DNA from 4 places in the Pseudomonas marincola genome. Region 4 is predicted to be linked to each of the others. Evidence: predicted binding sites of a transcription regulator. Region 4 holds the regulator's gene; each other region holds the start of a gene.
The links. Region 4 encodes sigma-54, which starts transcription at its own class of promoters, with help from an activator protein. Its sites were predicted from a motif close to ANTGGCATNNANNTTGCTNT; they were not measured.

Region 1: a site for sigma-54 is predicted at 2,020-2,039, ahead of nirB (nitrite reductase large subunit NirB). Genes of this name have one in related genera too.
Region 2: a site for sigma-54 is predicted at 1,480-1,499, ahead of nirB (nitrite reductase large subunit NirB). Genes of this name have one in related genera too.
Region 3: a site for sigma-54 is predicted at 1,846-1,865, ahead of glnK (P-II family nitrogen regulator). Genes of this name have one in related genera too.

Annotation. Positions count from the first base shown of each region.
Region 1 covers NZ_LR215729.2:2,656,474-2,659,597, reverse strand. Annotated here, with positions in the region: gene nirB (nitrite reductase large subunit NirB) at 1-1,870, opposite strand, end outside; gene PMYSY11_RS12285 (bifunctional protein-serine/threonine kinase/phosphatase) at 2,142-3,124, opposite strand, start outside.
Region 2 covers NZ_LR215729.2:2,171,618-2,174,741, reverse strand. Annotated here, with positions in the region: gene nirB (nitrite reductase large subunit NirB) at 1-1,273, opposite strand, end outside; gene PMYSY11_RS10210 (bifunctional protein-serine/threonine kinase/phosphatase) at 1,656-3,124, opposite strand, start outside.
Region 3 covers NZ_LR215729.2:4,500,411-4,503,534, forward strand. Annotated here, with positions in the region: gene PMYSY11_RS20600 (ammonium transporter) at 1-1,259, opposite strand, end outside; gene glnK (P-II family nitrogen regulator) at 1,296-1,634, opposite strand; gene PMYSY11_RS20610 (accessory factor UbiK family protein) at 2,061-2,333, shown strand; gene PMYSY11_RS20615 (YifB family Mg chelatase-like AAA ATPase) at 2,373-3,124, shown strand, end outside.
Region 4 covers NZ_LR215729.2:3,900,321-3,903,444, forward strand. Annotated here, with positions in the region: gene lptA (lipopolysaccharide transport periplasmic protein LptA) at 1-413, shown strand, start outside; gene lptB (LPS export ABC transporter ATP-binding protein) at 416-1,141, shown strand; gene PMYSY11_RS18030 (RNA polymerase factor sigma-54) at 1,269-2,777, shown strand; gene hpf (ribosome hibernation-promoting factor, HPF/YfiA family) at 3,051-3,124, shown strand, end outside.

The DNA.
Region 1 (3,124 bases), 1.2 Mb from region 4:
ACTCTTTCCAGACGTTTGGCAGGTCGTCCTTCTTGATGCCCAGCAGGTCGATGCGTTGACCGCCGGTAACCTTGACCATCGGCACCTGGTATTTGTCGGCCACATCGGCGATGCGGCGTAATTCGGCTGCGCTGGTTACACCGCCCCACATGCGCGGAACAACGGAATAGGTGCCGTCTTTCTGGATGTTGGCGTGAGCGCGCTCGTTGATCAGGCGCGACTGTGCATCGTCGATTGCCTCGCCCGGCCAGGTTGAGATCAGGTAATAGTTGAGCGCGGGGCGGCAGGTCGCACAGCCATTGGGCGTGCTCCAGTTCAGGTGCTGTTGTACGGCCACGATGCTGGTGAGGTGGTGCTCACGGATGGCCTGACGGATCTGACCATGGGTGCTGTCGCTGCAGCCGCAAATAGCTTTCTCGCTCTTGGGCTTTACGTCCGCCGCGCCGCCAACGGTGCTGATAAGGATCTGTTCGACCAGCCCGGCGCATGAGCCGCACGAACTGGCAGCCTTGGTGTGCTTCTTGACGTCATCGACACTGAACAGGCCGTTCTCCTGAATAGCCTTGACGATGGTGCCCTTGCATACACCGTTGCAGCCGCAGACCTCGGCGGTATCGGGCATGTTGGCGGTTTTGTCCTGGCCTTGGTGGCCGACATCGCCAATCGCGTTTTCGCCAAACATCAGGTGATCACGGGTCTGGCTGATATTCTGCAGCTCGCGGATCTGGCGGAAGTACCAGCCGCCGTCTGCCGTGTCGCCGTACAGGCACGCGCCAATCAGTTGATCGTTCTTGATTACCAGCTTCTTGTAAACGCCACCGATCGGGTCTGACAGGGTGATGGTCTCGGTGCCTTCGCCGCCCATGAACTCGCCAGCCGAAAACAAGTCGATGCCGGTTACCTTGAGTTTGGTCGAGGTGACGGAGCCTTGATAGCGGGCGAAGCCGAGTTGCGCTAAATGGTTGGCGCAGACTTTTGCCTGATCAAACAGCGGCGCTACCAGACCATAGGCAATCCCGCGATGGCTGGCGCATTCGCCGATGGCGTAAACCCGTGGATCGAAGGTTTGCAGCGTGTCGTTGACCAAAATTCCGCGGTTGCAGGCAATCCCGGATTTTTCCGCCAGTTCGGTGTTCGGCCGAATCCCGGCCGCCATCACCACCAGATCTGCGGCGATCACATCACCATCGGTAAACTTAACCGCGCAGACGCGGCCGTCACCATTGTCGAGCAATTCGGCGGTGTGCTTGGGCAGCAGGAATTTCAGGCCGCGTTCGCTCAGCGATTGCTGCAGCAACTCACCAGCATTGCGGTCGAGCTGGCGTTCCATCAGCCATTCGCCGATATGCACTACGGTTACATCCATGCCGCGCAGCTTGAGGCCGTTGGCAGCTTCCAACCCCAGCAGGCCGCCACCGATTACAACGGCATGGCTGTGGGTCTTGGCGGTTTCCATCATCACTTGGGTGTCGGCGATATCGCGGTAGCCGATCACGCCTTCGAGTTTGCTGCCGGGCACCGGCAGGATGAACGGCGTTGAGCCGGTGGCAATCAGCAAACGATCATATTCGGCCACGGTGCCATCGCTGGCGATGACATGGCGCTGCTTGCGATTGATCTCGACCACTTTGCGGCCCAGCAGCAGATTGATGCCGTTATCGCTGTACCAGTTGAGGTCGTTGAGGACGATCTCATCAAAGGTTTGCTCGCCGGCTAAAACCGGCGACAGCAGAATGCGGTTGTAATTGGGGTGCGGCTCGGCACCAAATACGGTTATTTCGTACATGTCCGGGGCGAGCTTCAGCAGCTCTTCCAGCGTGCGTATCCCGGCCATGCCGTTACCGATGAGAACCAGTTTTAGCTTTTTCATGCGGACGATCTCCTGCATAAAAATCACGGAAAACAAAAAAGGCGTCCCGCTAGTTGCCTAGCGAGGACGCCTTTGTCCAAGTCCCGTTCTGTCGGGAAGTGCAGTCTTCTTCGTTGAAGATCGCGCTTTATTTAAATTGTAAATTCCTTAAAGCAGTTACCGTGCCAATTCCCCAGGCCGCTGTTTTTAAGGGCGCTGAAGGGCTGAGGGTTTGATTTTTACGGGTCTTTTGCACTGCTTTAATGCGGTATGGCTGCTTTTGGTGCATTGGTCAGCGCAGTACAGCAATGAACAGCACCACGTTAAGCGCCAGTGCGATTAGCGCTACTGTCCGCCATACAGCCAGCGGCTCGCGCTCCAGTAATGGCCGGGGGCGAATAGCCAGTGACTGGCGTTCGCCATGCTCTATCTCAAGCAACCACTGCTCAGCCGTCTCGAAACGCTCATCCGGGTCTGCACAAATGGCATGCAGCAACTGCTGATCGACCCAGACCGGCAGGTCCGGGCGATAACGGCTGGCCGCCGTCGGTTGTTTGAAATGCGGGCGTTGGAAGGCTTCAATCTCGCCATAGGGGTAATGGCCGGTGAGCGCCTGATACAGCGTAACGCCGGCTGCGAAAATGTCCTGGCTGGCGCTTGGGGCAGCGCCGTTGAAGGCTTCGGGGGCGATATAGCTCGGTGTACCCGCCACGGTTGTCGTCTCGACCGGCGACAAGCCGGGGCAGAAGGCCAAGCCAAAGTCGATAATGCGCACCTCACCGTCATCGCAGCAAAGAATGTTTTCCGGCTTGATGTCGCGGTGAATGATATTGCGCCGGTGCAGCATGCCCAGTGCCTTGATCAGTCTGGGCGCAATACGCAGCCAGTCGGCCAGGCTCAGGGGACCATCGGCTTTGAGCATTTCGGCAAGGGTTTGCCCGGTGTATTGGCGTTGCAGGTAATACAGATGCTGGCGCTGAGGTAACGGGTGCACTTCGGCAAAATGGCTGCCCGCTACCCGGCGCAAAAACCACTCTTCGAGCAACAATGCGGGGGCTGCCTGCGGTTCATCTGCGCGGTTGGCGGGCAGGGTTTTTAACAGCCAGTGCTGGCCCTGTTTGTCGCGCACGCGGTACATCAGTGATTGGCGCGACTGATGGAGCAGGTCTTCTACGTGCCAGCCTTCGAACTCTTTTCCGGGCTGTAAAACGGGAGGGGCGGGCCACTGATGCAGCTGCGCCAGTGTGTCGGCGAGGTGAGTCTCGGGCAGTGTTT
Region 2 (3,124 bases), 1.7 Mb from region 4:
CAGGTAGTGCATCAGCCCCTAATGCCGGCGCGCCTTCGCCTTGCGGCAAGATCAGGCAAGACGGATCTGCCGGTAATTTGATGTCGTTTTGTACGTACTGCAACAGGGTGTCGTAATAGCTGTTGTCACCCACCAGCACCGCACCGATGGCATGTTTGCCATCAGCCGAAACCACTAAGCGGCGATAGCTGGCAGTGGCTTCGTCGATGAAGCGATAGCTGCGTGAACCGGCAGTGGCGCCGTGTGCATCGCCGATAGAACCGACGTCGACGCCAAGCAATTTAAGCTTTGTCGACATATCGGCGCCCATGAATGGTTCGCTGTCTTCACCGCATATTTGTGCGGCAACTGCACGGGCCATTTGGTAGCCCGGCGCGACCAAACCGAACACTCCGCCGTTCCAGGCAGCGCACTCACCAATGGCATAAATGTTCGGATCGTTAGTGCGGCACTGGCTGTCGATCGCCACCCCACCGCGAGGCCCGAGCTCCAGATTGCATTGCCGGGCCAATGCATCCTGCGGACGAATACCAGCAGAGAAGACAATCAGGTCGGTTTCGAGGAACTCATCACCGCTGAAGTTCATGCGATAGCGGAATTCGCGTCCGGCGCTGATTGACTGGGTAGCCCGCGACAAATGCACGCTGACGCCCAGCGCTTCTATTTGAGCTTTCAGTGCTAAGCCGCCGTGATCATCCAGTTGCACCGGCATCAAGCGTGGCGCGAACTCGACAACGTGCGCTTCAAGGCCCAGCGACTTCAGCGCATTGGCTGCCTCTAAACCCAGCAATCCGCCACCGACCACTACCCCACGAGTCGCCTGCTTGGCCGCCAAGCGAATAGTGTCGAGATCCGCCAGTGTGCGATACACCAAGCGCGAATGTCCTTCAGCGCCTTCAATAGGCGGCACGAACGGGTAAGAGCCTGTCGCCAGCACCAACTTGTCGAAGCTAAAACAGCCTTGGGCAGTGATCACCTCACAGCGCTCGCGATCAATCTCCAGCACGGGAATCCCCAGATGCAACGTAACGCCCGGCTGTTGATACAGTTCAGCGCCGCTGAGTGCCAACGACTCGGCGTCACGCCCGCCAAAGTACTCGGAGAGGTGCACACGGTCGTATGCGCGCAGCGGCTCTTCGCTGAATACCTGAATCTGGTACTGAGCCAACGCGCCGCGCTCAATCAGCTGCTCTACGCAGTGGTGACCGACCATGCCATTGCCGATAACGATCAGCGTTGGCAGATTATTTGTGGTTGCGACAGTGGAGTTCATAGAGCACCCGTTCGAGCTGATCACATTTTCAAAAGCAAAAAAAAGGCGCCTGGAACCTCACGGTCCCAGGCGCCATTGCCTGTTCGTTTGCGGTATTACTGCGGCCGCCATGCCGAGTTCACCGTCTGTGCCCTTGTTCTTTACAGAACGCTCGATCGCCATTGACCGATTGGGCTGCCCTCAAAAGAGAGAGCACTGATTGAGTATTAGCAAGGCCTATGCCAGATAGCTGAAATGGCTGGTTTATGCGCCTGCGCTGCGCATATAACCAACTCAGCAGTCATCCGCAGAACGGGTTTGGAACTCAATTGGTGCACCTTGAATGAAAATTGCACCGCGCTGATGCCAAACCCAAGCGCTGAGCATTCGAGTGTTAAGGATGTTAAGAGCCGGTGCTTAACAGCCAGATAATCACGGCGCCCAGAATCGCGGAAAGTCCCTTCCAGAACATCAGGGGATTTCGCTCAAGCAACGGTGGGCGGTGCTTCTTGAGCAGCGACTGATTGGGCTGACGCAGCTCGAAAATAAATTCCGAGAGCGCGGCATAACGCTTTAACGGATCGGGTTGCAGCGCCTTGCGCAGCACATCATCAATCCACACGGGAAGCTCACGGTCGTTGTCACGCAACGGCTGATAGACCAGGCGATTCTGCGCTGTACGGCTTTTGCACTTGGCCACTTCAGCGCCATACGGCAAGCGCCCGCTGAGCATTTGGTAAATGATGACCGCCAGCGAGAATTGATCGGAGCGTGGCGAGCCCGCCTCACCCAGAAAATATTCGGGTGCGGTGTATTGCGCGGTGCCCAGCAGTTGGTTGCGCGCAAATGGCGCGGTGATTTCAACCAGCCCGGCGACCTGCGCAGAACCAAAATCGATCAGTTTCAACGTACCGCTGGCATCAATCATGATGTTGTCGGGGCGCAAGTCCTGATGGAGCATTTCCAGGCGATGGAATGCCTGCAAGCCTTTGCCAATCTGCTCGGCCATGCTGCGTACTTTCTCCAGCGGCGCTTGTGGATGGTCGATAATCCACTGACGCAACGTCTGCCCCTCAATGTATTCACTGACGCTGTAGAGAAAGTTGCGTTTACGGGTTGGCACGGGCGCTTTGAGCACATGCGGGCTGTCGATACGCCTCGCGACCCACTCCTCGCTCAGCAAACGCTCCAGATGCTGTAAATCATGCTGCAGGTCAACCGATGGAATTTTCAGTACCACCTGCGCGGCGCTGTCGATATCGTCAGCCAGGTAAAGATGGCTGCGGCTGCTGGCGTGCAATTCGCGAATTACCCGAAAGCCTTCAAACTCCATGCGTGGGTGCAGCAACGGGGCGAATGCCAGTTCAGCAACTTGCTGCTGCAACTCACTCGCCTCGTGCAGCGGCAAGCTGTCGACTCGAACAATCTGCACGGTGAGATTGTCATCACTGCCTTGTGCATAGGCATGTTCGACAATCGCCCGGGCGGCACCATCGAGGTCAGTATTCTGCGTCGTAATCAACTCAACCATGCGCGCATCGCTGGCGAATTCGTAAACGCCGTCGGTGGCAAACAAAAAGCAGTCGCCCTGCTCCACCTGAAACGTACGGTAATCGAGCTCAAGGTGAGTATTGATACCCATCGCACGGCTTAGATAGCTTTTGTCTTGCGATACCCAAAGCCGATGGTCTTCGGTCAATTGCTCCAAGCGGCCATCACGTAATCGGTAGATTCGCGTGTCGCCCGCATGGAAAATATGCGCGGTCGTCGACTTGATAACCATCGCGCTGAGCGTGCAAACGTAGCCTCGGTCGAGGTCATAGCGGAACTGGCTCTGACGGGTTTGTGCGTACAACCACGAGTTGGTCGCCA
Region 3 (3,124 bases), 600 kb from region 4:
TCTTCCTCGCTGACGCGCAGACCCATCACCATGTCCAGCACCTTGAGGATGACGAAGGTCACCACGGCGGTGTAGATAACGGTGAATGCCACGCCCTCGAACTGCACCCAAAGCTGAGCAGGAATGTCTTCGACTGTGCCGAAACCGCCCAGCGAAGGCGCTGCAAATGCCCCCGTGAGGATTGCCCCGACGATGCCGCCCACTGCGTGCACACCAAACACATCCAGCGAGTCGTCATAACCCAGCTTGCGTTTGAGTGATGTGGCGCAGAAGAAGCAGATAGTCCCCGCAGCAAAACCGATCACCAAAGCCCCCATCGGCCCTGCAGTGCCCGACGCCGGAGTAATGGCTACCAGGCCTGCAACAGCACCCGAAGCAATACCCAGAACGCTTGGCTTACGGTGAGTGATCCACTCGATGAACATCCAGCTCAGTGCCGCAGCAGCTGTGGCAATCTGCGTGACCAGCATGGCCATGCCCGCAGTACCGTTAGCTGCAACAGCGGAACCCGCGTTAAAACCGAACCAGCCGACCCAGAGCATGCTCGCACCAATCAGGGTGTAGCCCAGGTTATGTGGCGGCATGGCAGTAGTTGGGAAGCCTTTACGCTTGCCCAGCACCAGACACGCAACCAAACCTGCGATACCCGCGTTGATGTGCACGACCGTACCGCCCGCGAAGTCGAGAACGCCCCAATCCCACATCAGGCCACCGTCACCACTCCAGACCATGTGAGCGATCGGCAGATAGACGATGGTGAACCAGATCGCCATGAACACCAGCATCGCCGAGAACTTCATGCGTTCGGCGAAAGCGCCGACGATGAGGGCCGGGGTGATGATGGCGAAGGTCATCTGGAAGGTAATGAACACGCTTTCCGGAACGCTGGCGACCAGGCTGTCGACCGTCAAACCGCTGAGGAAGGCTTTGGAAAGGCCGCCCACAAACGAGTTGAAGTTGACGACGCCCTGCTCCATGCCCGTGGTGTCAAAAGCCATGCTATAGCCGTAGACAACCCACAGGACGCTAATAAGAGCGCAGATTGCAAAACACTGCATGAGCACCGACAGGACGTTCTTGGAACGCACCATACCGGCGTAAAACAGTGCCAGACCAGGGATGGTCATGAACAATACAAGAACGGTTGCTACCAGCATCCAAGCTGTATCACCGCCGTTCAGACTTGCCTCATCGGCCAGGGCAATTCCCGGAACGAGAGACAAAAGGGCTCCTAGCCCTGCGAATTTACGCAGAGTCATGGTTTAACTCCTGGGGCGTGGGGTTCGGTTCGGGGCTTAAATCGCGTCTGTATCGGTTTCGCCGGTACGGATGCGGATCGCCTGTTCCAGGTTAACTACGAAAATTTTGCCGTCACCGATCTTGCCGGTGTTGGCTGCTTTGGTAATGGCCTCGATGACGCGATCGAGTTGATCGTCAGCGATGGCTACGTCGATTTTTACTTTTGGTAGGAAATCGACCACGTATTCGGCGCCGCGGTACAGTTCGGTATGGCCTTTCTGACGACCGAAGCCTTTGACTTCAGTGACAGTGATGCCCTGCACGCCGATCTCCGACAGTGATTCGCGGACGTCGTCCAGCTTGAACGGCTTGATGATGGCAGTGACTAGCTTCATGTAACTCTCTCCCGTGTAAGGTGGACTTGCCCCAGGAATTTCGAACCCGGCTCAAGTCTAAGCGCAGTGTCTGGCTTTTGTAATGCACCGGTTGCCTTGAAAGCCGAAATAGCTGCAGGACAACCTGTTCTCAACCAACCGCTACCAGCGAAACACTTCCCCGCTTCGCCTGACGCACCGGAACTGCATCGGTGCATCCGTCATCAAGGACTAAGCAGATTCCTTGCCAAAGTCGTGAAAAGCTCAATTTTTCATGCAGTTAGCCCTAAAACACTGGTTTTCAGACGGGTTTGACCAACGGTATACGCACAACATCGGTGCACAGCGCCAAGCCGCTACGCTCGATAATCGGGCGCGCCGGAGCGCTGCCTTCTGCGGCAGAAAACGCGTGATACACTGGCGCCAAACGTATCTGGATAAACACCTATGTTGCCGCCAAAAGCCCTGCTTGATGCTCTCAGCACCCACGCATCCCGCCTGTTCAGTGGTGATACACCCTTGCCACGTAACGAATTCGAACAGCAGTTCAAGATGATGCTGCAAAGTGCATTCAGCAAACTCGACCTGGTCAGCCGCGAAGAATTCGACAGCCAGATGGTTGTGCTGGCCCGCACCCGCGCCCGCCTTGAAGCCCTTGAAGCCAAGGTCGCGGCCATGGAAGCAGACGCCGAACAGACGCCACCACCACCCGCCGAGTAAACCTCACTCGCGGGGCGACAGCTGATCAAGGAGTGATCAATGTCCCTGGCCATCGTCCACAGTCGCGCCCAAGTTGGCGTGGAAGCGCCGCCGGTTACCGTCGAGGCGCATTTGGCCAACGGCCTTCCTTCTCTGGCGTTGGTCGGCCTGCCGGAAACAGCGGTCAAGGAAAGCAAAGACCGCGTGCGCAGCGCCATTCTCAACTGCGAATTCGACTTTCCCTCCCGGCGCATCACCCTCAATCTGGCTCCCGCCGACCTGCCCAAAGATGGCGGACGCTTCGATCTGGCCATCGCCCTGGGGATTCTGGCGGCCAGCTCGCAGATACCGCCAGAAGCGCTGGCGCAGGTCGAATGCCTGGGCGAGCTGGCATTATCCGGGGCAATCCGCCCGGTTCAGGGTGTGTTGCCCGCCGCACTGGCAGCGCGAAGTTGCGCACGCACCTTAGTGGTGCCGAAAGCTAATGCCGAAGAAGCCAGCCTGGCCACGGGACTGATCGTGATAGCCGCCGACCACCTGCTGGAGTTGGCCGCGCACTTTAATGGTTCATCGCCTATCGAGCCGTTTGTGTCTCAGGGTTTGCTACGCCAGACGCGTCCCTATCCTGACCTTGCCGAAGTACAGGGCCAGACAGCCGCCAAACGCGCCCTGCTGGTGGCCGCCGCCGGATCGCACAACTTACTGCTCAGCGGTCCGCCCGGCACTGGCAAAACCCTGCTGGCCAGCCGCCTTCCCGGCCTGCTGCCGCCGCTGGATGAGCAGGAAGCGCTGGAAGTTGCAGCTATCCAGTC
Region 4 (3,124 bases):
AACAGGGCGTAGCCGTGTACCGCGGCGATGTGATCATCACTCAGGGCACCATGAAGATCACCGGCAATACCGTGACGATCACGCAAACTGCTCAAGGTGATATCGACGTGTTCACCTCTGTCGGCACACCGGCTTATTACGAGCAGAAGCCCGCAGAAGACAAAGAACTGGTTAAAGCCTATGGCCTTACCATCCAGTACTTTGCCAGCAAGAATCGCATTGTCCTGATCGATCAGGCCAAGGTCATTCAAGAAGGTAATACCTTCGAAGGCGAGAAAATCGTCTACGACACGCAGCGTCAGATCGTTAATGCCGGTCGCGCCACGGGCAACCAGATCACCACACCGCGCCCGCGCATCGACATGGTTATCCAGCCGAAAAGCAAACCAGCTGAACCACAGGCGGCCGAATAACGATGGCGATTCTGAAAGCCCAGCATTTGGCCAAAAGCTATAAAAGCCGCCAGGTCGTGCGTGACGTCAGCCTGAACATCGAAAGCGGACAGATTGTTGGCCTGCTCGGGCCTAACGGCGCCGGTAAAACCACCTGCTTCTACATGATTGTAGGTTTGGTGCAGGCTGATCAGGGTCGCGTCTTGATCGACGACCTGGATGTCAGCCACCTGCCGATGCATGGCCGCGCGCGCGCCGGCATTGGTTACCTGCCGCAGGAAGCGTCGATCTTTCGCAAGCTCAGCGTCTCGGACAACATCATGGCGATTCTCGAGACCCGTAAGGAGCTCGACCGTGCTGCGCGTCACGCGGAGATGGAAAGCCTTCTCGAAGAATTTCATATTCACCACATCCGCGATAATCTCGGCATGAGCTTGTCGGGTGGTGAACGTCGTCGGGTTGAAATTGCCCGCGCACTGGCCACGGCGCCTAAATTCATACTGCTCGACGAACCATTTGCCGGGGTGGACCCGATTTCGGTCGGGGACATCAAACAGATTATTCACCACCTGAAAGCCAAAGGTATTGGCGTTCTGATCACCGACCACAACGTTCGCGAAACGCTGGATATTTGCGAAACTGCGTACATTGTCAGTGACGGCCAACTGATTGCCGAAGGTGACTCCGAAGCCATTCTGGCCAACGAGATTGTAAAAGAAGTCTATTTGGGACATGAGTTCAGGCTCTAGCCGAATCATGCCCAAACTCAAAAGCAGTGCTAGGCAAAGGCCACGGGGAAAGGCATATACTCTGCCTCCTTGTGGCTCAAATGCCCTGTAGTGGATTGCGCATAGACGCCGGTTAATAAGGTCTGCAATGAAACCATCGCTAGTCCTGAAGATGGGCCAGCAGCTGACGATGACGCCTCAGCTGCAACAAGCCATCCGCCTACTTCAACTCTCAACCCTGGATCTGCAACAAGAGATTCAGGAGGCGTTGGAGTCCAATCCGATGCTCGAGCGCCAAGAAGATGGCGACGACTTCGATAATTCCGACCCTATGGCTGACGGAGCGGAAACGGCTGCCTCACCGAATCAGGAAGAGGCCAATTTCCAGGAACCGACTTATCAGGAACCGTCGCAAACCGTAGACAACCTGGAAGATGGCGAGTGGAATGAGCGCATTCCCAATGAGCTGCCGGTTGATACCGCCTGGGAAGACGTTTATCAGACAAGCGCCAGCAGCCTGCCTAGCAACGACGATGACGAGTGGGACTTCACCACGCGCACCTCGACAGGCGAAAGCCTGCAAAGCCATTTGTTGTGGCAACTCAACCTGTCGCCAATGTCGGACAAAGACCGGCTTATCGCGGCGACCCTGATCGACTGCATCAATCAGCAGGGTTATCTCGAAGAAACCCTCGACGAAGTGGTCAGCGCATTCGACCCGGAACTCGACATCGAGCTTGATGAAGTCGAAGCCGTTCTGCACCGCATTCAGCAGTTCGAGCCCGCCGGCATTGCCGCACGCACCCTCAGCGAGTGCCTGTTGCTGCAGCTGCGCCAACTGCCCGCAAAAACACCTTGGCTGGCTGAAGCCCAGCGTCTGGCAAATGATTATCTCGACCTGCTGGGCAGCCGCGACTACAGCCAACTGATGCGCCGCATGAAGCTCAAGGAAGACGAACTGCGTCAGGTCATTGAGCTGATTCAGAGCCTCAACCCGCGCCCCGGCTCGCAAATCGAGTCTGGCGAGCCGGAGTATGTAGTCCCCGACGTCATTGTGCGCAAACACAATGACCGCTGGCTGGTAGAACTCAACCAGGAAGCCATGCCGCGCTTACGGGTCAACCCGCAGTACGCTGGTTTCGTGCGCCGCGCAGACTCCAGCGCCGACAACACCTTCATGCGTAATCAGTTGCAGGAGGCGCGCTGGTTCATCAAGAGCTTGCAGAGTCGCAATGAAACCCTGATGAAGGTTGCCACGCAGATTGTCGAGCACCAGCGCGGCTTCCTCGACTACGGTGACGAGGCCATGAAACCGCTGGTTCTGCACGATATTGCCGAGGCAGTCGGTATGCACGAATCGACGATTTCACGCGTCACCACGCAAAAATTCATGCACACACCACGCGGCATTTACGAGTTGAAATATTTCTTCTCAAGCCACGTAAGCACCTCTGAAGGCGGTGAATGCTCGTCGACAGCGATTCGCGCAATCATTAAAAAACTGGTTGCTGCGGAAAATGCAAAAAAGCCATTGAGCGACAGCAAGATCGCTGGTTTACTGGAGGCACAAGGTATTCAAGTCGCTCGCCGCACCGTTGCCAAATACCGTGAGTCACTCGGCATAGCACCGTCCAGCGAGCGCAAACGATTAATGTGAGGGAGTCGCCAAAGCAAACCCTGTGCTTTCCTGCAAAACAGCCATACTGATATCAGGGCTGAGCAAAGCGCACGGCAGAAGCCGAAGCGACCCGGCAGACAATCTGCTTACTCTGGGTGATATGCAGGTCCGACATGTTTGAGGCAACACAACCCGCGTCAAACAGCGTTACACAGCACCGCAGAACCGCTACAGGGTAAGTGAGCAAGCTTCAGTGTTCCGGCGGCAGGCAAATTGCCTGTCACTACTACACGGCAACAAGGAGAAAGCGGTATGCAAGTCAACATCAGTGGACACCAGCTGGATGTGACCGACGCCCTGCGTGACTATATCGAGGAGAAACTCAG